Regions from separate parts of the Neorhizobium petrolearium genome, predicted to be linked through region 3. Evidence: riboswitches for the same ligand, from Rfam matches in the RefSeq annotation. Region 3 holds a riboswitch; each other region holds the start of a gene.
The links. Region 3 has a riboswitch for cobalamin ahead of QEO92_RS21050 (ABC transporter substrate-binding protein). Riboswitches for the same ligand answer to the same signal wherever they lie in the genome.
Positions count from the first base shown of each region.

Region 1: it holds a riboswitch for cobalamin, as region 3 does, so the genes downstream of both, QEO92_RS02555 (aromatic ring-hydroxylating oxygenase subunit alpha) here and QEO92_RS21050 (ABC transporter substrate-binding protein) in region 3, are expected to answer to the same signal.
Region 2: it holds a riboswitch for cobalamin, as region 3 does, so the genes downstream of both, bluB (5,6-dimethylbenzimidazole synthase) here and QEO92_RS21050 (ABC transporter substrate-binding protein) in region 3, are expected to answer to the same signal.

Region 1 covers NZ_CP123000.1:495,932-503,577, forward strand. The annotation lists gene QEO92_RS02530 (DUF1217 domain-containing protein) at 1-1,274, shown strand, start outside; gene QEO92_RS02535 (winged helix-turn-helix domain-containing protein) at 1,299-1,679, opposite strand; gene QEO92_RS02540 (FAD-binding oxidoreductase) at 1,676-3,118, opposite strand; gene QEO92_RS02545 (L-threonylcarbamoyladenylate synthase) at 3,131-4,108, opposite strand; gene QEO92_RS02550 (DUF6656 family protein) at 4,141-4,758, opposite strand; cobalamin riboswitch at 4,904-5,119, shown strand; gene QEO92_RS02555 (aromatic ring-hydroxylating oxygenase subunit alpha) at 5,231-6,478, shown strand; gene QEO92_RS02560 (BA14K family protein) at 6,598-7,029, shown strand; gene QEO92_RS02565 (BA14K family protein) at 7,221-7,646, shown strand, end outside.
Region 2 covers NZ_CP123000.1:1,795,227-1,802,872, reverse strand. The annotation lists gene QEO92_RS09275 (NADP-dependent malic enzyme) at 1-1,291, shown strand, start outside; gene QEO92_RS09270 (hypothetical protein) at 1,412-2,074, shown strand; gene bluB (5,6-dimethylbenzimidazole synthase) at 2,078-2,764, opposite strand; cobalamin riboswitch at 2,842-3,029, opposite strand; gene QEO92_RS09260 (NAD+ synthase) at 3,099-4,772, opposite strand; gene QEO92_RS09255 (GFA family protein) at 4,837-5,247, opposite strand; gene QEO92_RS09250 (class II 3-deoxy-7-phosphoheptulonate synthase) at 5,402-6,775, opposite strand; gene gor (glutathione-disulfide reductase) at 6,947-7,646, opposite strand, start outside.
Region 3 covers NZ_CP123000.1:4,320,231-4,327,876, reverse strand. The annotation lists gene QEO92_RS21065 (FecCD family ABC transporter permease) at 1-902, opposite strand, end outside; gene QEO92_RS21060 (ABC transporter substrate-binding protein) at 909-2,045, opposite strand; gene QEO92_RS21055 (class I SAM-dependent methyltransferase) at 2,160-2,945, shown strand; cobalamin riboswitch at 3,143-3,375, shown strand; gene QEO92_RS21050 (ABC transporter substrate-binding protein) at 3,572-4,606, shown strand; gene QEO92_RS21045 (FecCD family ABC transporter permease) at 4,645-5,643, shown strand; gene QEO92_RS21040 (ABC transporter ATP-binding protein) at 5,640-6,464, shown strand; gene QEO92_RS21035 (class I SAM-dependent methyltransferase) at 6,477-7,247, shown strand; gene QEO92_RS21030 (MFS transporter) at 7,615-7,646, shown strand, end outside.

The DNA.
Region 1 (7,646 bases), 1.7 Mb from region 3:
ATCTCGACGATCCCGACAGCTACGCCAATGTCTACGGCAAGGACCGGCCGCAATATCTGGAACTGGCGAAAGCCTTCAATTTCAATACGGACGGCACGGTTGCGGCCGGTGAAGCCCAGACCGCCCAGCAGACCAGCAAGACCCGCAGCAACTATTTCAGCCGCTGGGATGACAAGCAGGAAGAGGATCTTGCAAAGACGATCAAGTTCTACAAACTGGACCTCGCGGCCATCGAAACACTTGACGATTTCCTGAGCAGCGACGCGCAGACCAGTTATGAGTTCGCCCTGGAGGCAGTCGGCCTCGACCCCTCTTCCGTCTCGAAATTGACGATCAAATACGCATTGAAGAGCGACCTCTCCGATCCGGACAGCTATATCTATCAGCTGAAGGACGAGCGCTTCATCACGCTCGCGAAGCTGTTCAATTTCGGCAAGGATGGCGATGTGACCGCGCCGGTGCTTGCCCAGTCCAATGCGGCGATCACCAATGTCGCCAGGGACTATATCCTGCGCAAGACCCGCTTCCTTGAGGGCGATGAGCTGGAAGCTGCCAAGAAGAAGGCCGAGGAAGAAACGAAATACTATACCGAAACCATGCAGCGCATCGACAGCCGCGATGAATTGCTGGCGGACCGCAAGCTGCTCGATATCCTCCTGACCTCGAAAGGGATAGACCCCTCGACGGTGACGGACGACTTCCTGAAACAGGCCTTCAATTCCGATCTGAGCGACCCGGCGAGTTTCGTCAATACGCAAACGGACAAGAGATTTGCCCAGATCGTCGGCACCTTCAACTTCGATGCCAAGGGTGACATCGACCGCAGCGCTGCCGGCAAGGCCCAGAACGGCGGCGAGATCGCTGCGACCGAGAGCAACTATATACGGCAGCTGCTTGAAACCCAGGAAGGCGAGGAAAACGCGGGTGTCCGCCTGGCACTCTATTTCCAGCGCATGGCCGACACCATCACCGATCCCTATGTCATCCTCGGCGATGAGGCGCTGATGGAGTTCTTCCGTATCACGTTCAGCCTGCCGGAGGAAATCGGCAATATGGACGTCGATCAGCAGGCGAAACTGGTCGAGAAGAATCTCGATCTCGAGGATTTGTCCGACCCGGAAAAGCTCGACAAGCTGATCAGGCGGTTCACCGTCATGTACGACATCGAGAGCAATGCCACGACGACCGCGTCGGCGGCCGATATTCTCAGCGGCAGTTCAGCCGGCATCAGTGCCGATACGCTCTGGGCACTGTCTCAGATCAGGATGGGCTAAGGCGAGTGTTGGGCTGGTCGGGTTTCAGGTTTCGTCGCTCTTGTCGGACGATTCGAAATTCAGATCCGTATTGGCCGCCAACCAGTCGAGATCGGCGCGCATCGCGTCGCGGCTTGCCTCTTCCATGCGCCGGTAACGGGAGAGCAGTTCCCGGCCGAATTCGGTGAGACCGGCCCCACCACCGCTTTTTCCTCCGTGGCGGGTGGAAATCGACGGTTCCCGGAACATCCGGTTGATTTCGTCGCCGAGCAGCCAGGCACGCCGGTAGGACATGCCGATTGCCGCGCCGGCGGCCCGGATCGAACCGTGCTCGGCGATGAGTTCGAGGAGTTGCGCCTTGCCCGGGCCGAGTCGCACGCCATTGTCGAGGTCGATGCGGATCGTCGTCTTCGGCGCCCGGCTCATGGAACGAGCACCTTGCCGGGATTCATGATACCGGCCGGATCGAAAGCCCTCTTGATGCGCCGCATCAGGTCCATTTCGATCGGCGATCGGATATGGGCGAGTTCGTCGCGCTTCAGCTGGCCGATCCCGTGTTCGGCGGAGATGGAGCCGCCAGCAGCGAGCACGATACCATGCACGATCTCGTTGACTTCCCGCCAGCGGGCGATGAAGGCGGCCTTGTCGGCCTTCATGTCCGCACTGACCGGTTGGGAGATGTTGTAGTGGATGTTGCCGTCACCGAGATGGCCGAAGGCGCAGATGCGGGCGCCGGGAACGGCTGCCACCACCGCTTTGTCCGCCTCCGCCATGAAGGACGGGATTTTCGAGACCGGCACGGAAACGTCGTGCTTGATCGAGCCGCCCTCCGGCTTCTGGGCGTCCGACATGCTTTCCCGCATGTGCCAGAGTGCCCTCTGCTGGGCGACTGAGGAGGCAATCACCGCGTCGCGTATGAGACCTGCCTCGAATCCCTGTTCGAGCAGCGACTGAACCATGGTCTGCGCCGTCTCGGCGGAATCGGAAGTGGAGATGTCGATCAGGGCGTACCAGGGATGCGGATCCGAAAGAGGGTCACGCACGCCTTCGATATGGCGGGTGGTAAACTCGATGCCGATGCGCGGCATCAGTTCGAAGCCGGTCAGCGCCGTGCCGCAGAGGTTCGAGGCCCGTTCGAAGAGTTTGAGAGCATCCTCGGGCGAGTTGAGGCCGGCGAGCGCCACCTGATGGCCGACAGGCTGCGGAAAAAGCTTCAGCACCGCGCCGGTGATGATGCCGAGAGTTCCCTCAGCACCAATGAACATGTCACGCAGGTCGTAACCGGTATTGTCCTTCTTGAGCCGTCGCAGGCCGTCCCAGATCTCCCCCGTCGGGAGCACCACCTCGAGGCCGAGGCAGAGCTGGCGCATGTTGCCGTAGGCGAGCACGGACGTACCACCGGCATTGGTGGAAAGGTTGCCGCCGATGCGGCAGGAACCTTCGGAGCCGAGCGACAAGGGGAACAGCCGGTTGACCGCTTCTGCCGCCTTCTGCACATCGGCAAGAATTGCGCCGCCATCGGCAACAAGCACATTGGCGACCGGATCCACATCGCGGATGCGGTTCATGCGTTCAAGCGAGACGATCAGGTCATTGCCGCCGGTGCGCGGGGTCTGGCCGCCGACAAGGCCGGTATTGCCGGTCTGCGGCACGATCGGCGTGCCGGTTTCGCTTGCAAGCTTGAGAATTGCCGAAACCTCCTGCGTGGAGCCCGGCTTGAGCAGCATTGGCGAGGAGCCTTGGTAAAGTCCGCGGCCCTCGATGAGATGCGGCGCGAGGTCTTGCTGGTCGCGCAGCACATGGTTTTCGCCGACGATCGCCGCAAAGCGGTCAAGAAGCTCTGGTTTGGGTCCCGAAATGTCCATCGGCGTCTCCTCTTATTTCCGCGGCGCTGCGGCGCGGGCCAGCCGGTCGTTGATCGCCTCGCCGAGACCGTGACCCGGAATGTGTGTGACGGCGATACGGGTGGCACCGGTCGCATCGGCGCGCTTAAGGTAATCGAACAGATTTGCGGCCGCCTCGGCAAGATCGCCGGAGGGACTGAGGTCGAAAATTGCAGCGGCCTGTTCGATTCCCTTCACCGGAACCGCGCCGAGGCGGATCAACACCTCGCCCGGCTCGACATGATCGGCGTTGAGCCGCACGCTCGCACCCGGCGCATAGTGGGAGGCAAGCATGCCGGGCGCCTCGATGATCGCTGCGGGACCTTCAGGCCGGATGACGGTCAGCCCCGTTGCCGTTTCTATTTCCTCTCCGGCAACCCCGCCGGGCCGCAGCAGCCGGAGTGCGCCACTTTCGACGCGAAGGATGGTCGATTCAACGCCGACCGGTGCTGCGCCGCCGTCAATGACGAGCTTCAATTTGTCGCCCAGGTCGTCCGCCACATGCCGGGCGCTCGTCGGACTTACTCCGCCGGACGTGTTGGCGCTGGGGGCGGCGAGCGGTTTGCCATAGGCGCGGATGAGGTCGGCGGCAAAACCCTTCGGCAGGCGGATGCCGACCGTGTCGAGCCCGGCCGTCGCCAGCGAGTGGATGCCGCTTTCGGGCCTCAAAGGCAGGATCAGCGTCAGCGGTCCGGGCCAGAAGGTCTCGGCAAGCTTTTTCGAGACGGGGTCGAAGACCGCATAGCGCTCGGCCATGGCGAGGTCGGACATGTGGCAGATCAGCGGGTTGAAGCGCGGCCGACCCTTGGTCTCGTAGATTCGGGTGATGGCGGCGGGATTGGTGGCGTCTGCCGCAAGTCCGTAAACCGTCTCAGTCGGGATCGCGACAGGAAAACCGTCTGCCAGGACGGCACAGGCGCGCTCGAGCGCCTTTTCGCGATCCGTGGTGATGTCTATGATTTCGGCTGTCATGTTCGCCGTCAATAACGCGGACTCGTCCGCCGTCAAAGCTTTTTGATGATTTCGCGAAGCGCGTCGCCTGAAGCACCGAGCATCAGCACGTTCTTGATCGCTTCCATCGGATCGTGGGTCCTGAACAGGAGCCCGTTCCTGCGGATCGAGCGGTTGATCCGGAAAGGCTGGCCGGGCTCGCTTTCGATCGCGACCGCGAAATACATACGCGCATTCATATGGCTGATGCGCTCGAAGAATTTCTCTTCCTCCTCACCGATCTCAGAGAAGAAATTGGCGATGTAGAAAGACCAGCGCACCGGCACGCGAGACGCGAGGAGAGTCCGGGCGGCCGTCACGTGGCAATAGCCGAGATGCGGACGGTCATCGAGCGTGCGATGGAAGATGACCTTAGGGAACTGGATTGAGCGGTGGAAGGCGTTGATCCGCTCGTGGCTTTTTTCGCCTGCGGCCTCCAATCGCTTGCCTGTGCGTTCCGCGACCTCGGTGTAACTGAGATAACGGCGTTCCTCCGGTGCCCAGATTGGCTTGTAGCGTGTGATGCGCCCGGTCCGCAGAAATTCCGAATGCACGGTCGTTTTTGTCGCCGCCGGAACAGGAGGAGCCGGCGGAGGAGCTTCGAAGTAGCGGATCTTTGCCTTTGCCTGCACGATGGCGCCGCTCCCATTGAGGCCGGGATTTTAGGATTCAACTCTTAATGACGAGTTTCCCTTTCGCGAGGCTTGAGAAAGGCCGTCGTCAATGCGGTTGCCGATGTCGCAATGTCATCTATGCGGCAAGTTTGGAGGATGGTTATATCCGCCTCAAGCTCAAGGTGCCGCCCCGCTAGGGAGGGGCGGAGAATTGGGAAGCCGGTCGAAGCCCGGCGCTGCCCCCGCAACGGTGGTGGAGCTCGAAGGCCTGGCGGAAGCCACTGGGAAAGAGCCGCAAAGGCTGCCCGGGAAGGCGCCAGGCCAGTCCCGCAAGGGACAGCTCCTGAGCCCGGAAACCAGCCTGAAGTGAACGAGATTTTGACCGATCGCGGCGGGCGTTCGGACAAGGAGACTGGCAGGCTGAGGCCAGCTGGTTTTTCCATGTCCTTTCCGCAGGCCGCTTGAAGGTAGCATTGACGAGGAAGGCAAGATGGAAATTCGCAGTCAGGTCCTGCGGCAATTGAAGAACCGCCGTGAAGGCTTCAGCCTCGAACAGGCCTTCTATACCGACCCGGACTATTACAAGCTCGACCTCGAAATGATCTGGTACCGTGACTGGCTGTTTGTCGGCCACGATTGCGAACTGCCGAAGGCCGGAAGCTATTTCACGCTGCAGATCGGAGATTATCCGGTCGTCATCGTGCGCGGTCGCGACGGCCGGATCCGGGCGCTCCACAATACCTGCCGCCATCGCGGCAGCCGGGTCTGCACCAAGGAGAGCGGTTCGGCAGTCCGCCTCGTCTGTCCTTACCACCAGTGGACCTACGAGCTCGACGGCTCGCTGATGGCCGCCCGCCAGATGGGCCAGGATTTCGACAAGAGCCAGTTCGGCTTGAAGAAGGTCCATTGCGAAAGCGTTGCTGGCTATATCTTCATCTGCCTCGCCAACGAGGCGCCGGACTTCGCACCCGTCCGCGCGGCCATCGAGCCCTACATGGCGCCGCATCGCCTTTCGGAAGCCAAGGTCGCCCATCAGTCGACGATCATCGAAAAGGGCAACTGGAAACTCGTCTGGGAAAACAACCGCGAGTGCTATCATTGTGTCGGCAATCACCCGGAGCTCTGCCGCACGTTCCCGGAAGCGCCGACCGTCAGCGGTGTGGCCGGCGCCATTGACGATCCCGTCATCACCGAACACTGGCGGCGCTGCGAGGCGGCCAATCTGCCGAGCGAGTTCCGGATATCTCCGGATGGCCAGTTCCGCGTCGCCCGCATGCCGTTGATCGAAGGCGCTGAAAGCTACACCATGTCGGGGAGGAAGGCCGTCGTCCGCCAGCTTTCAGACGGCGTGACGATCGACGGCATCGGCACCATGTTGCTTTTCCACTATCCGACCACCTGGGACCATATGCTGGGCGACCACGCGATCTCCTTCCGCGTCACGCCGCTCGGCCCGGAGGAAACGGCGGTGACCACCAAATGGCTGGTCCACAAGGATGCGGTCGAGGGCGTCGATTACGATATCGAAGAGTTGACGCATGTGTGGAACATGACCAACGACCAGGATCGCCAGATCGTCGAGGAGAACGCCTTCGGCATCCGCTCGCCGGCCTATGAGCCAGGCCCCTATTCGGCGGTCCATGAGGGTGGTGTCATGCAGTTCGTCGAATGGTATTCGAACTTCATGGTCAACCGCCTGCAGGGGGATGAGCAGGCGAAGCTTTCGATCGTGGCGTGACATTCCTGCCGGCGACGCAGATCGCTCGTTCGTGATCGGCCCGGGGCCGGGTTCCCGAGGAACCAAGCTTCCGCATCCGCGTTGTTCCCAGGTGAAATTAACCACAGGGAAACATCAGGATGAATGCCATTCGTTTGCGTTTGACCACGGTTGCGGCAGCCTTTGCCGTAGCGCTCACGAGCCTTACGCCCGCTCGGTCTTTCCAGACGCAGCCGATCCCCGGCATTTCAAACTCGACCACCATAACGCAGGTCCAATATCGAGATCGTCGCGATTGGCATCGTGACCGCGACCGTTATGGCTGGTACAACGGCCATCGCGGTTATCGTGACCGCCGGCCGGGTTATCGCTATCACAACGGCTTCTGGTTCCCGCTGGCAGCCTTTGCCACGGGGGCGATCATCGGCGGGGCGATTGCAAACGATCGCGCCGGTTATTCCAGCCGGCATGTCGCCTGGTGCGAGAGCCGCTATCGCACCTATCGTGCGTACGACAATACCTACGTGCCGCGCGTTGGCGTGCGCGCACAATGCATTTCGCCATATCGGTGAAGCTTTCCGGGGCTGGATATGGAACCCGGTTCGGGCACGCGGCCCGGGCCGGGTTTTCTGTCGGAAGCGTTAATCGCGCATTCAGGATGAATTCCCTAGGGTCGCTGTGAAGTTCAGCCGTCTGATATAAGAGACGCTGCTTGGCGCAGAGAATTGAAAGAAAAGATAACAACAGGGTATGGAGACTTGATATGACGCTGTTCAGGAAGATCGCCGCCGCTGGTATTTCCGTCGCCGTTCTGGCTGGCTCCCTGATGCCGGCTCAGGCTATGCCGCTTCCCGCGGCTCCGGCCGCGGTTGCGGAAAGGTCGGATGTGACCCAGGTACAATACCGGGATCGCCATGATCGGTGGGAGCGCCGGCACTGGCGCCGCGACGCGTATAGGAATGGCTACCGAGACGGTTATTACAATGGCTATCGTGGTTATCGCGACCGCCGGCCACACCATCGTTACTACAACGGCTATTGGTTCCCGTTGGCGGCGTTTGGCGCCGGCGCAATCATCGGCGGTGCCATTGCCTCGCAGCCGCGCTACGTGGCTCCGGCGCCGTCCTATAGCGGTGGCCTCAATCCGCGTCACTATGAATGGTGTTCCGCCCGCTATCGTTCTTACGAT
Region 2 (7,646 bases), 2.5 Mb from region 3:
CGGCGCCCGGACGATCAACGAGGACATGAAGATGGCGGCGGTCAAGGCGATCGCAGCCCTCGCGCGCGAAGAAGTCTCCGACGTTGCCGCACGCGCCTATTCCGGCGATACGCCGGTCTTCGGTCCGGATTACCTGATCCCCTCGCCCTTCGATCCACGCCTCATCCTGCGCATCGCGCCGGCCGTCGCCAGAGCTGCCGCTGAAAGCGGCGTCGCGTCGAGGCCGATCCAAGATTTCGATGCCTATCTCGACCAGCTGAACCGTTTCGTCTGGCGCTCCGGCTTCGTGATGAAGCCGATCTTCAACGCCGCCAAGACGGCCGAAAGGAAGCGAGTCATCTTTGCCGAAGGCGAGGACGAACGCGTGCTGCGGGCAGCCCAGGTGCTCTTGGAGGAAAAGACGGCAACGCCGATCCTGATCGGCCGCCCGTCGGTGATCGAAGCCCGGCTCAAGCGTTTCGGCATCCGCATCCGCCCGAATGTCGATTTCGCCGTGGTCAATCCGGAAGACGATCCGCGCTACCGCGATTATGTTGACGATTATTTCGCCCTGGTCGGCCGCAAGGGCATCAACCCGGAAAGCGCCCGCACCATCGTGCGCACCAACAATACGGTGATCGGTTTATTGTCGGTGAAACGCGGCGAAGCCGATGCGCTGATCTGCGGCGTCGAGGGCGGTTATGACCGGCACCTGAAGGACGTCGACCAGATCATCGGCCGGCGTCCGGGCGTCTGCGCCTTCTCGGGGCTCAGCCTCGTGATCTCTCAGCGCGGCGCGCTCTTCCTCGCCGATACGTTCGTCAACTACAATCCGTCGGCGCAGGAGATCGCCGAGATCACCATCCTGGCGGCCGAGGAAGTCCGCCGCTTCGGCATCCTCCCGAAGGCAGCGCTGATCTGCCATTCGAACTTCGGCTCACGGGATTCCGAAAGCGCCCAGAAGATGCGCAGTGCCCTGAAGCTGGTGCGCGAACAGGCTCCTGGCCTGGAAGTGGACGGCGAAATGCAGGCCGGTTCGGCGCTTTCCGAAACGGTGCGCAAGCGTGCTATGCCGAACAGTTCACTGACTGGTGACGCCAACCTGCTGATCTTCCCGAACCTCGATGCCGCGAACATCTCGCTCGGCGTCGTGCGGAACATGACCGACGCGCTGCATGTCGGCCCGGTCCTGCTCGGCGCCGCCATGCCGGTGCATATCCTGTCGCCCTCGGTCACCTCGCGCGGCGTCGTGAACATGGCTGCGCTTGCGGTGGTGGAAGCATCGCAACCCGATCTGGAGATTCAACTTTAAATTTTAAATATAACCACATGATAATTAAGTAATAATCTTTGGGCAGCGGATTTTATGATATTGTCAACCGGCCTGCTCCATGATGCAATCATGTGATTGGAGAGAGCCGGACAATACCTCATGCGCCTTTGCGGCCTGATGATCGCCCCGCTGCTGCTTGTTCCCGCCGCGGCCTCCGCGCGGGATATCGCGACCTGTGCAGCCCTTTACCGGCAGCTCAACAACGCACCGCAGATCATCGGCAACACGGCCGAGATACGGCGCTATGCGCGGGAACTCAGCGACCAGAACAGCGAAATCCGCGGGCTCAGGATCGAGATGCGCCGGGCGGGCTGCGGCACGGGCAGTGTCGTTGTCCTCGGCGGCCCGAAGGACGAAGTCTGCGATCAGATGCGGCAGACGCTCGATGCCATGGAGCAAAGCCGCGACGCGCTTGTTGCGGAAAGAGACAATGCCCGGCAACTGGTTCGCTCCTCCGGCGAGCGCGGCGCGATCCTGGCTGCAATCCGCTCCAACAACTGCATTCCTTCCGATGTGGAAGAGGACCGCAAGGAGAGAATGAAGCTGCAGGGTATCGAGTTGCCGAAGGAGGAGCCCTACTCCGGCATCATCGATCTGCGTGTCAAACAGCCGCAGGCGGCTGCCGCCCAGCCGAACCTGCCGGGGCCGGAACGTCCCTACGATCCGAACAAAAAGGTACGTATGGTCGGCCCGACATTCCTGCCTGAGGAAGACATCGACCTCGCCCATCCGAAATCCAGCGGGCCGCAGCCGCAGCAGTAGTTGTCAGCACTCGCCCCATCGATCGGTGAAAACCAGGTCTTCGAGCGGTAGCCGCTCGCGCCAGCCCTTCACCGCCAATTCCGGCTCCCGATAAAGCTGATCGACGTAGCCGACGCACAGCCAGGCGACGATCCTGATCCGCTCGGGAATGCCGAGCAGGGCGCGCAGATCCTCCTCATGAAAGATGCTCACCCAGCCGACGCCGACCCCTTCGGCGCGGGCGGCAAGCCACAGGTTCTGCACGGCGCAGACGGTCGAATAGACATCCATGCGCGGATCATGGGTACGGCCGATGACGACCGGCCCGGCGCGATCCGGATCGCAGGTCACGCAGATCGAGAGCGGCGCCTTTCGGATGCCTTCGAGCTTCAGGCTGCGGTATATGTCGCGGCGCTCCTCCGGAAACATTTCCGCCGCCTCGTCATTGGCTCGCGAAAAGGCACTCCATGCCGCCTGGCGTATCTCGGGATCCCGCACGAGGATGAAATTCCATGGCTGCATGAACCCCACCGAGGGCGCCGAATGTGCGGCGCCGAGCAGCCGCATCACGAGGTCGTCCGGAAGCGGGTCCGGCAGAAACTGGTCGCGCACGTCGCGGCGGGTTTCGATCACGCGATAGACCGCAGCGCGGTCGCATTCCGGAAATTCGCCTGCAGATATCAAGGCATGCGCAAAAGGATCGGGCTGCATCGTCTATCCCCAACAATGCTGACGCCGCCTGCGCGAACGCGCAGGAGCATCAAGAAACCTCGCCGCCGTCCGCGCGGTTCGATCTATCTTGCCAGGCCGGTCTTCTGACTTGGCTTCATCCGCCCCTGCCGCCGCCTTCCCGGAAATTCCAGTGGCTTTCGAATTGCGGCCAAGCGTCCGCCTCACAGCGTTGGGCACGTTCCGGTTTCCCACCGGATTCCCGATTCTCCTGCGCAAGGCAGGCACCTGACGGAGGCGTTATGCCAAGCCATGATCAGCGTTTCAAGTGGAGCCGCCCGATCTTCCCGTCTCACCCGGTCAAATGATCGGTCACCTATCGGTCCCGGAACCGGTTGGTGATCGGATAACGCCGATCGCGGCCGAAATTCTTCCTGGTGATCTTGACGCCTGGCGCCGATTGCCGCCGCTTGTATTCGGCCAGATAAAGCAGATGCTCGATGCGGTGGACGGTCGTGATGTCGTGGCCGCGCGAGACGATCTCCTCCGTGCCCATTTCCATCTCCACCAGGCATTCGAGAATGTCGTCGAGGACGGGATAAGACGGCAACGAATCCTGGTCCGTCTGATCAGGCCTGAGTTCCGCCGACGGCGCCTTGGAGAGGATATTCTTCGGGATCACTGCGCCCGACGGTCCAAGCGCATCCGGCGGCAGGTGCTGGTTGCGCCAGGCAGCAAGCGCATAAACCTGCATCTTGTAGAGATCCTTGATCGGATTGAAGCCGCCGTTCATGTCGCCGTAGAGCGTCGCGTAACCCACCGACATTTCCGACTTGTTGCCGGTCGTCACCACCATCGAACCGAACTTGTTGGAGATCGCCATGAGAATGGTGCCGCGCGCCCGGCTCTGCAGGTTCTCTTCGGTAACGCCCTCGTCCGTGCCATCGAAAAGCTCCGAGAGCGCCGACGAAAAACCCTCGACGGGCTCGGCGATCGGCACAATATCGTAGCGGCAGCCGAGCGCACGGGCGCAATCGGCGGCATCCTTCAGCGACTCCTCGGAGGTGTAGCGGTAAGGCAGCATCACGCTGCGCACCCGCTCCGCACCCAGTGCATCGACGGCGATGGCCGCGCACAATGCCGAGTCGATGCCGCCGGACAGGCCGAGGATCACGGATTTGAAGCCGTTCTTGTTGACATAATCGCGGAAGCCGAGCAGGCAGGCGCGGTAATCCGCTTCCTCCTTTTCCGGGATGCGCGCCATCGGCCCATCGGTGCAGCGCCAGGTATCGTGGACCCTGTTCCATTCCGTCACCGTCACCGCCGGTTGGAATTGGTCCATCTGGAAGGCAAGTGTCTTGTCCGCATTGAAGGCAAAACTCGCGCCGTCGAAGACCAGTTCGTCCTGGCCGCCGACTTGCGCAGCATAGATCATCGGCAGGCCGGTCTCGATGACCTGTTTCAGCACCACCTGATGGCGGATATCCATCTTGCCGCGATAATAGGGCGAGCCGTTCGGCACGAGCAGGATCTCCGCGCCGCTTTCCGACAGAGTCTCGCAGACGCCGAGCTCACCCCAGATATCCTCGCAGATCGGAACGCCGAGCCTGACGCCGCGGAAATTCACCGGCCCCGGCATTTCGCCGGCAATGAAGACACGCTTTTCATCGAACTCGCCGTAGTTCGGCAAATCTACCTTGTCGCGGATTGCTATCACCTTGCCGCCATCGAGCACGGCGATCGAATTGTGCCGGCCCTCCCTGCCCTGGCGTGGAAAGCCGATGACGACGCCCGGCCCGCCGTCGGCCGTATCGGCCGCAAGCTGTTCGACGGCATCCAGGCAGGTTTTCAGAAAGGCCGGCTTCACCACGAGGTCCTCCGGAGGATAACCGGCAATAAAGAGTTCGGTGAAGAGAACAAGGTCGGCCCCGTTGCGGGCGGCGTCCCGACGTGCTTCACGGGCGAGCGCCAGATTGCCGACGACATCGCCGACGGTCGGATTGAGCTGGGCTATGGCGATGCGGAGGGTCTGGCTGATGTCCTGGGTCATGGTCAGGATTTAGCGCCGGCCGAAGATGGCGGCAACGTGCTCCAGGGAAAATTTTTATGACGTTTCAAGCAGATGTGGGCCTACCGCCGGGATGATGGGGTACGCCATCCTCGGGAATGTCGTAAAAATCCCCCTTATCGGCGCAATAGATGTGTTCACCCATGACAAGCCCGCTCGGCTGATCGAATGCACCGGCCATGATCGAAATCTGATCCACCCCGTCGGCCTGCCAGAAAAGCGCGGATCCGCATGTGGAGCAGAAACCGCGCCGGGCCATGTCGCTCGCGCGGTACCAGGAGAGCGTCTCCTCCCCTTGAATGCGAAGGTTCTGAGGCCGCACGGCGGTTGCGACATAGAAGAGCCCGGTCTGCCTGCGGCATTGCGAGCAATGGCAGGCCGTCGCCGTCCGCAGGGGCCCCGTCGTCTCAAACCGGATGGAACCGCATAGACACCGGCCGCTGTTCGTCTGCTCCACGGGAGCCTCCATTCGAATATGCCCGAATGCAATGTCGCGGGCATGACAGCGCAGGTCAAATCGATTTCGCTTATCCTTATTGTGAGCTGCAGCCATGAGATAACGAAAAGGCCGGCATCGCTGCCGGCCTATCGTTGTCTCGACATGAAAAATGTCAGCCGTTGACGGCCATGCGCTTCTCGTCGCGGCCGCTTTTCATCCGCTCGGCGAGCAGGAAGGCCAGTTCCAGCGCCTGATCGGCATTGAGGCGCGGATCGCAATGGGTGTGGTAGCGGTCCTGCAGGTCGCCGGCCGTCACCGCGCGGGCGCCGCCGGTGCACTCCGTCACGTCCTTGCCGGTCATCTCGACATGGATGCCGCCGGGATGCGTGCCTTCGGCGCGGTGAATCTGGAAGAAGCTTTCCACTTCCGACAGAATACGGTCGAAGGGCCGCGTCTTGTAGCTGTTGAGCGTGATCGTATTGCCATGCATCGGGTCGCAGGACCAGACGACCTTCTTGCCCTCGCGCTCGACGGCGCGGATCAGCTTCGGCAGGGAGTCGGCGACCTTGTCGTGGCCGAAGCGGCAGATCAGCGTCAGGCGGCCAGGCTCATTGGCCGGGTTCAAGGCATCGATCAGCTCGATCAGATTGTCGGCCTGCAGCGACGGGCCGCATTTCAAACCGATCGGATTCTTGATTCCGCGGAAATATTCCACATGCGCGTGGTCGAGCTGGCGGGTACGGTCGCCGATCCACAGCATGTGGCCGGAGGTCGCGTACCAGTCGCCCGAGGTGGAGTCGATGCGGGTGAAGGCCTCTTCGTAACCGAGCAGCAGCGCTTCATGACTGGTGAAGAAGTCGGTCTCGCGCAGGCTGGGCTGGTTTTCGGAGGTGATACCGATCGCCTTCATGAAATCCATGGTCTCGCTGATGCGGTCGGCAAGCTTGCGATAGCGCTCGCCCTGCGGGCTATCCTTCACGAAGCCCAGCATCCACTTGTGCACGTTTTCCAGGTTGGCATAGCCACCCATCGCGAAGGCGCGCAGCAGGTTGAGGGTCGCCGCCGATTGACGGTAGGCCATCATCTGGCGCTCCGGATCCGGCGCGCGGGCCGTCTCGGTGAATTCCGTGCCGTTGACGATGTCGCCGCGATAGGTGAGCAGCGTCTTGCCATCCTGCGTCTCGTGGGAATTGCTGCGCGGCTTGGCGAACTGGCCGGCGATACGTCCGACCTTGACCACCGGAAGCTGAGCCCCATAGGTCAGCACGACGGCCATTTGCAGGAACGAACGGAAGAAGTCGCGGATATTGTCGGCGCCATGCTCCACGAAGCTTTCGGCGCAATCGCCCCCCTGGAGCAGGAAGGCATCGCCTTCCGCCACCTTGGCGAGCTGGCTCTTCAGGCGACGGGCCTCGCCGGCAAAAACGAGCGGCGGAAAGGTCGCGAGCTGAGCTTCCGTCGCGGCCAGCGCGGCCTGGTCCGGATAGTCCGGCACCTGCTGGATCGGTTTTTTCCGCCAACTGCTCGGGGTCCAATTCTGTGCCATCTCACTCACCTGTTTTCACCACGGCGATCGCCTGCCGGGCAGCCTTTCTCGAAATAGACGCGGCTTATAAACCTTAACGGAGCCCTTGCATAGCCGCCTTTCCGGCATTGATGCAGCCATGTTTCACCGTTTCCGGCGTCGCCGTCAGTAGGGCTGTCCGCCGCGAGTGCGTCAGATGCGCTCGCCGTTCCGGACGCGATAGCTCGGGTTATACATGGTGACGAATTCCTCCGCCGCCGTTGGATGGACAGCCATGGTGCGGTCGAAATCGTCCTTGGTGACGCCCGCCTTCAGCGAGATGCCGAGAAGCTGCGCCATCTCGCCCGCATCGTGGCCGAGCACGTGAGCGCCCACCACCTTGCGGCTTGCCGCATCAACGACCAGCTTCATGATCATCTTTTCCGCGCGGCCCGACAGCGTCGCCTTCATCGGCCGGAATTCGGCGCGGTAGATTTCGAGTTCCGGATAGCGTTTGGCCGCCTCTTCCTCCGAGAGGCCCACCGTGCCGATCTCCGGCTGCGAGAAGACCGCGGTCGGGATCAGTTCATGATCCGGGGCCGTCGGATTGTCCTTATAGACGGTTTCGATGAAGCACATCGCCTCATGGATCGCCACCGGCGTCAGCTGCACCCGATCGGTGACATCGCCGAGCGCATAGATATGCGGCACGCTGGTGCGGGAATATTTGTCGACGACGATGGCGCCACGTTCGTTCACTTCGACGCCTGCTGCTTCAAGGCCCAAACCGTCTGTGTTCGGGTCACGGCCAAGCGCCAGCATCACCGTATCGACGGCAATGGTCTCACCGCACATCGTCTTGGCGACCAGTCCGCCAGCCGGCGCCCTGGTCACGTCCTCGATCACGTCGGTC
Region 3 (7,646 bases):
AAGCGCTGATCCTCGCCTAGGATCATACGGGCGATATGCGGTCCGACGAGGCCCACGAAGCCGATCGTGCCGACGAAACTCACCGGCACAGCGGCCAGCAGCGAGATGATCAGCATGGTCTCCAGCCGGATGCGGCGGACGTTCACGCCGAAGCTGGCGGCTTTGTCTTCGCCGAGACGGATGGCGCTCAGAGCCCAGGCATTGCGCGCAAACAGCGGCAGGGCGATCAGAAGGACGGCAAGCGTGACCCAGATCTTCGGCCAGGTCGCCTTGGTGAGACTTCCCATCGTCCAGAAGACGACCGCCGACAAAGCCTGCTCGGTGGCGAGATACTGCAGGAAGGCGAGCAGGGCGTTGAAGGTGAAAACCAGAGCAATGCCGAGCAGGACGACCGTCTGAACCGAAACGCCGCGGGCTTGCGAGATGAAATGGATGAAAAGCGTGGCGATCAATGCCATGATGAAGGCGTTGACAGGCACGAGCATACCGGCCGCAACCGGCAGGAGCGAGACGCTGGTGACGATCGCAAGCGCGGCACCGAAGCTCGCCGCGGCCGAAATGCCGAGCGTGAAGGGGCTCGCAAGCGGGTTGGCCAGGATCGTCTGCATTTGAGCCCCTGCAACGGAAAGAGCGGCGCCGACCACGATTGCCATGATGGCGACCGGCATGCGGATATCCCAGACGACGGCCCGGACCTGCGGCGAGACGGAGGACGGATCGAGAAGGGCAGCGACGACTTCACCGAGGTCGTAGCGGGCCGGCCCCCAGGCGAGATCGACGGCAAATGACAGGCAAAGCGCGCCCGTCATCACCGCAAGAATTGTCAGCTTGCGCCGGGCGAGGGCGCGATAGCGCTCCTGCCCGGCTTCGATTTCGATCGACGGAGCTGCGACCTCGGCCATCGGCGCTTACCGATCCTCTTTCGCGTTGATCCAATAACCCGGCTGATAGGCGACCGGCAGGAACTTCTCGTGGAATTCCTTGAAGGTGGCGTCCGGATCGAGATCGGCGAAAAGGTCCGGGTGGAACCACTTGGCCATCTGCTGCACGGCGACGAACTGATAGGGGCTCGTATAAAATTGATGCCAGATCGCATGAACATTGCCACTGGCGACGGCTTTCGAACCGGTGAAAGCAGGATTTTCCATCAGCGCATTCAGTGCCTTGCGGCTATCGTTGAAGGTGGACGCGGCGCTCGGGCCAACGTTCACATAGTCCTTGGCATTTTTCGTCTGGCTCCAATTGGAACCCGTGACGACAACGATATCCGGATTGGAAGCAACAACCTGTTCGGCATTGATGGAGCCCGTATAGCCAGGCAGGAAATCGGAGCCGAGATTGTGGCCGCCGGCCCAATCCACCATCAGGCCGAAATTGTCCGGGCCGAACGTGCCGCAGCACTCCACGAGTCCGGCAGCGCGGTACATGAAGACGTTCGGTTTCGGCGGATTGGCCGCCTTGAGCTTGTCGGTGACGCGCGCCATCTGCTCCTTCCAGTAGGCGGCGATGGCTTCGGCACGGTCCTCGTGGCCAAGGATCTTGCCGAGAATCTTCAGACTCGGTTCCGTGTTGTCGAGAATGTGTTCGCGGAAGTCGATATAGACGATCTTCACGCCGATGCCGTTCAGCATATCCTCGAGTTTGACTTCGTCGGCGGCCTGCTTGCTGCCAATCGGGAGCAGCACGACATCGGGATTGAGCTTGACGACCGTCTCGGTCTGTAGCGTGCCATCCGTCAGGTTGCCGAGGAAGGGAAGTTCCTTGCCCTTCGGGAACTTCGTGACATAGGTGTTGAAGCCGTCCTTGTCGGTCGTCCACAGGTCGTTACGCCAGCCGACGACCTTTGCGAAGGGATCCTCCTTTTCGATCGGCGCCACGGCGTAGAGCATGCGGCCTTCACCCAGGATGACGCGCTCGACCGGCTTGTCGAAGGCTACTTCGCGGCCAGCCACGTCCTTCACCGTGAAGGATTGTGCCATTGCAGGCGAGGCCAGAAGGCCTCCAAGCACAACCGCAGTTGCTGCAGACAACTTCATGAAATTCATCTGGAAACTCCCCCGATGACTGATAATGTCAACAGGCATAAGAATTATGACTTTTGGAATCAAGTTTTATGTTTTAGAGCTTTTCCAAAGTGCTGATGTGCAGGGGTGGCTGTGATGAACCTGATGAACACCAATTACTCTATCCGCGATGAAATTCGTGATTTCTGGTCGGAAAGGGCTGCAACGTTCGACGAGAGCGTCGGCCATGAAATCTTCTCCGAAGAGGAGCGGAGAGGATGGCTACGGTTGATCAGGAAGCATCTGGGCGAAGGAGAAGGCCGGGCGGCACTCGATCTCGCCTGCGGCACGGCGGTCATCTCGCACCTGATGAACAACGTTGGCTTCAGGGTGACGGGCCTCGACTGGTCGGATGCGATGCTGGCGCAGGCGCGCGCCAAGGCGAAGACGCGAGGCGCGGATATCCGTTTCGTCTCGGGCGACGCGGAAAACACGATGGAGCCGAAGGAGAGCTACGACGCCATCACCAACCGCCACCTGGTCTGGACGCTGGTCGATCCGCCGGCGGCTTTCCGCGAATGGCTCTCCGTCCTGAAGCCAGGGGGGAAGGTCCTGATCGTCGACGGAAACATGGGCAAGGAAACCTGGGTCAAGAGCCTTCAGAAGTTCTGGGCGAAAATGACAGGCAAGCAGCTTGTGAGCCACATGGCGCCAGAGATGATGGCACGGCATCAAAGCATCCGATCACGGGTCTACTTCTCCGAACGAATGCCGGCGGAAGCGATTGTGGATTTGCTGCGTCAAGCCGGTTTCGAGGACATTGTCGTCGATCGCAAGCTGTTCGACATCCACTGGGCGCAAGCCCGCAAGATGCCCTTCCTGCGCGGGCTCGAGCGCATGGTGCAGGATCGGTATGCGATTTGCGCGACCAAGCCAAAGTAGCCTTCCCTCCTGATATTTCATCGGCATTTTGCTGCGCTCCGGCTCTGAAACAAAAAAAGACGGCTGAGATTGAAAGCCGCTGGACAGGTGAGCATCCTTTGCATATGTAATGATATTACATTACATAAATGCCGACATCGGGAGAAGCCAATGGCTCGCTCACAATCATTCGCCACTTGACTGCGATCTCGAGTGGTCTTTATCTGGCGAGTGACGGTTCCCCGAGTTCAATGCGAAGGGATGAAATGGGAACACGGTGCGGAGACCCGAAGGGGATCCAAGACCGTGGCTGCCCCCGCAACTGTAAGCGGATTGCCGTCCATCCTCGTGGCGCCGAAAGGTGCCATGCCACTGCGCAGTCCGGCGCGGGAAGGCAGATGGACGACAGATATCCGCAAGCCAGGAGACCTGCCGTCGAATATCGATCCATCGTCACGGGCGGGGATGCCCGGAACAGGAGCAGGACATGACTATCATCCGCGCCTTTTGGCGCCCTGGCACTTCGTATCCCCCAAATCTCGACGATTATTCCGTTGATCGGGCTGCCTCACGGGCATTCTGAGCCTCACCACCGTCCGGCACGCGGGCTTGCCGCCGGCGTTCACGTCACATTTCGGGGAAACACGATGCATATCTTTCTGAAACGGCCGTTGCATGTTGGCCTCGGCGCCTTCTCCTTGATCGCCTCCGGCCTGTTCCACAGCGCCGCTGCGGCGGAAACCAGCTATCCTCTCACGCTCGAAAATTGCGGCCGGCAGGTCACCTTCGAGAAGGCACCGTCGCGTACGGTCTCGATCGGTCAGAGCAGCACCGAAATCCTTTATCTCCTGGGGCTGGCGAACAAGGTGGTCGGTACGGCGCTTTGGGTCGGACCGGTCCTCAAAGGCTATGAGGATGTGAATACGAAGATCGAACGGCTTGCAGACAACGAGCCTAGCTTCGAAAGCGTGCTCGGCAAGAAGCCGGACATCGTTGCCGTTCAGTTCCAGTGGCAGGTCGGGCCCGAGGGCGTGGTCGCCAAGCCCGAGCAGTTCGAGGAACTTGGCATTCCGGTCTATACGTCGCCATCCGATTGCATCGGCAAGGAAAATTCCGCCGCCAGCGACGGCATCCGCCATCAGGTCTTCACCATGGAACTCGTCTATCGAGAAGTCCGCGATCTCGCGAAGATCTACAACGTCCAGGACAAGGGCGAGGAGGTCGTGGCCGACCTGAAGCGGCGCGAGGAGGCTGCCCGCGCCAAGGTCGCCCCGGCGGAAGGCAAGCTTTCCGCCGTCTTCTGGTTCTCCAGCGCCCAGCAGGATTCTGATCCCTATATGGCAGGCAAGAATGGCGCGCCCGGCTATATCATGTCGGCTCTCGGCATCGAGAACATCATAAAGACCGATGACGAGTGGCCGACGATCGGCTGGGAAACCATCGCCAAGGCCAATCCGACCATGATCGTGGCGGGCGCCATGGAGCGGCGGCGTTATCCGCTGGACAGTATCGAAGCCAAGCACAAGTTCCTTGAGACGGATCCCGTCGCAAGCCTGATGCCGGCCGTGAAGAACGGTCATGTCTTCGACATGGATGCACAGGCGATGAACCCGACGATCCGCACCATCGAAGGCATCGAGGCGTTGGCCGATGCCATCGCCGCTGCCGGCCTTGCGAAGTGACCCTCCAAGTGGGCCGGGCGATATCCTCAATCGGACGAATGGGCGCGGTTTTCCTTGCGCTCGTCGTCCTTGTCGCCGCGCTTTGGCTGGGTGCGGCGATCGGTGAGACAGCGATCCCGCTCGAGGTGGTCGCCAAGACGGTCGCTAACCGGCTATGGGATGCGGGTTATCCGCTGGAACCGATCGACGAAGGCATTGTCTGGAGCTATCGGTTAAGCCGCGCCGTAGTCGCAGCCTGCTGCGGCGCCTCACTCGCTTTATCCGGCGTCGTGCTGCAATCGCTGCTGCGCAATCCGCTGGCCGATCCCTATATCCTTGGCATATCGGCCGGGGCTTCCACCGGTGCTGTCGGCGTGGCGATCCTGGGAGTTGGTGCGGGCCTCCTGACGCTGCCGATGGGAGCCTTCATTGGTGCCCTCGTCGCCTTCGCGCTTGTCAGCCTTTTGGCCGCCAAGGCGGGCAGGGGAACGGCCGCCATCATCCTTGCCGGCGTCGCGGGCTCGCAGCTCTTCAACGCGCTCACCTCCTTTATCGTCACCAAGGCGGCGACCGCCGAGCAGGCGCGCGGCATCATGTTTTGGCTGCTCGGCAATCTTTCCGGCGTCCGTTGGCCGGATGCCTGGCTCGCCATTCCTGCGGCTCTATTCGGCCTTGCGGTCTGCCTCTGGCATGCCCGGTCGCTTGATGCCTTCACCTTCGGCGCAGAATCGGCCGCTTCGCTCGGCATTTCGGTTCGCCGGACCTATCTCACGCTGGTCGGCATATCCGCGATGATGACGGCGGTCATGGTCTCCATCGTAGGGTCGATCGGCTTCGTCGGGCTGGTCATCCCGCATGCGGCGCGCATGCTGGTCGGCATCCGCCATGGCGTGCTCCTGCCGGCGGCAGCGCTGATCGGCGCCGCCTTCATGATTGTGGCGGATATCCTGTCGCGCATTTTGATTCCGGGCCAGGTTCTGCCAATCGGCGTGATCACCGCGCTCATCGGAGCGCCGGCCTTCGCCTTGATTCTCGGACAGAGGAGAGGCCGCGCATGATGCTTTCGGCCAGGAATGTTTCATGGGCAGCCGGAGGCGCCGAAATCCTGCGCGATGTCTCGCTTGACGTGCGGTCAGGCGAATTTCTCGGCATCATCGGCCCGAACGGTTCGGGAAAGACGAGCCTGATGGCGTTGCTTGCCGGCATCCGCAAGCCGAAGTCGGGCGAAGTCCTGCTGGACGGCGTGCCGATCGGCACGCTCGGGCGGCGCGAGGTTGCCCGCCGGTTGGCACTAGTGGAGCAGCAGGCGGAGACCGGCGAGCGGATTACCGCCCGGCAGGCGGTCGAACTTGGACGCACGCCCTATCTAGAGCCGCTGTCGCCCTGGTCGCCGGAGGACGACACGATCGTAGAGGCGGCGCTTCAAAACGTCGATATGCTCCACCTGTCCAGCCGGTTGTGGCACACGCTTTCCGGCGGCGAACGCCAGCGCCTGCATATCGGCCGCGCGCTCGCACAACATCCGCGAATCCTACTTCTCGACGAGCCCACCAACCATCTCGACATCGGCCACCAGATCGGCCTGCTCGATCTGGTGCGTCGGCAAGGTTTGACTGTGGCGGCGGCTCTGCACGATCTCAATCATGCGGCCATGTTCTGCGACCGCCTTGCCGTCATGCAGGGCGGGCAACTGGTGGCGCTCGGCGCACCGAGCGATGTGCTGACGGTCGAATGCATTCGGGAGGTCTTCGGCGTGGAGGCGGAGATCGATCAGGGCAGCGATGGCAGTTGCTTCATCCGCTACATACATAGCCATGGGTTCGCCCCATACGGCATCATCGTTCGGGAAAGATGTACGGCTGAAGTCGATTGCACATAGGGGATCGTGAGCATGGACGGACGCAACCACCACCTCAAGGAGGATATCCGCGAATATTGGTCCAAGCGGTCGGAAACCTTCGATCTCGCCTTTGGTCATCGCATACCGCCTGGGCCGGAACTTGAGGCCTGGGCCGCCGCAGTCCGTCGGAGCCTCGGCAACGAACCGCTCAAGGTGCTCGAACTTGCCTGTGGCACCGGCGAGGTGACCAATGTGCTCCTCTCCCTGGGGCACGAGGTCACGGCGCTCGATTTTTCCGAAGCAATGCTGAATGTCGCGCGGCGCAAGCATGCGGGGCGGAAACGGGTACGGTTCATCCTTGCCGATGCGGAGCAGACGATGGAGCCGGACGCAAGCTATGACGCCGTCGTCTGCCGTCATCTCGTCTGGACGCTGACTGAACCTGAACAGGCCCTTGCCGATTGGTGTCGGGTCCTGAAGCCGGGAGGGAAACTCCTGATCTTCGACGGCGATTGGGCAAGGCCGACGCCGGTTGGGAAATTCGCGTCTTACGCCATCCGTCTCATCGACCGGCTGAGCGGAATCGATCCGCACTATGATGGCGCCATGAGTGACCGGCACCAGAACATCATGGCCTGGCTGCCGTTTGGTGAGGGCCTTACCGTGGAGAGGCTTAAGCCGTTGGTCGAAGCGGCGGGCTTTGAGGACATAGAGATTTCCTCCCACCGGCCGATCGCCGCGGCACAGCGCAAGACCGCCAATCTGAGAAACCGATTGAGAACGCTGCTTTACCGGCGCTTCATTCTCTCCTGCCGGCGTTGAACTCTAATAGGAGGGATTGAAGGCACAGGGTCGTCCCCGCGGTGCCGAATATGGGGTTGAGCCCGTGCCTATTTTGGGCGCACTGCACAATTTTTGGCGCCTATGTGATTGATGTTTGGCAGATGCGAGCATGACTTGAGAGCGAAATAACGGATTTAATTACCTTTTCGTATTTGGCACAGCTCTTGCTTCTAAACTGGTGAGGCCAAAGGGCCGCATTTTTTAGCGTCCAACGACGGGCGCCCCAGGCAAAGCCGCTGATCAGGATATCTCGCACACCTTTGGTGTCCGCGTACCTGGCCAGCGGCTTTTTGTTTTTAACCCCTAGCGATGGATCGGCACGACCTTGTCGGGCCCTGGAGAAGCCATGTCTGTACTTGAGAAAACACAGCCCATGTC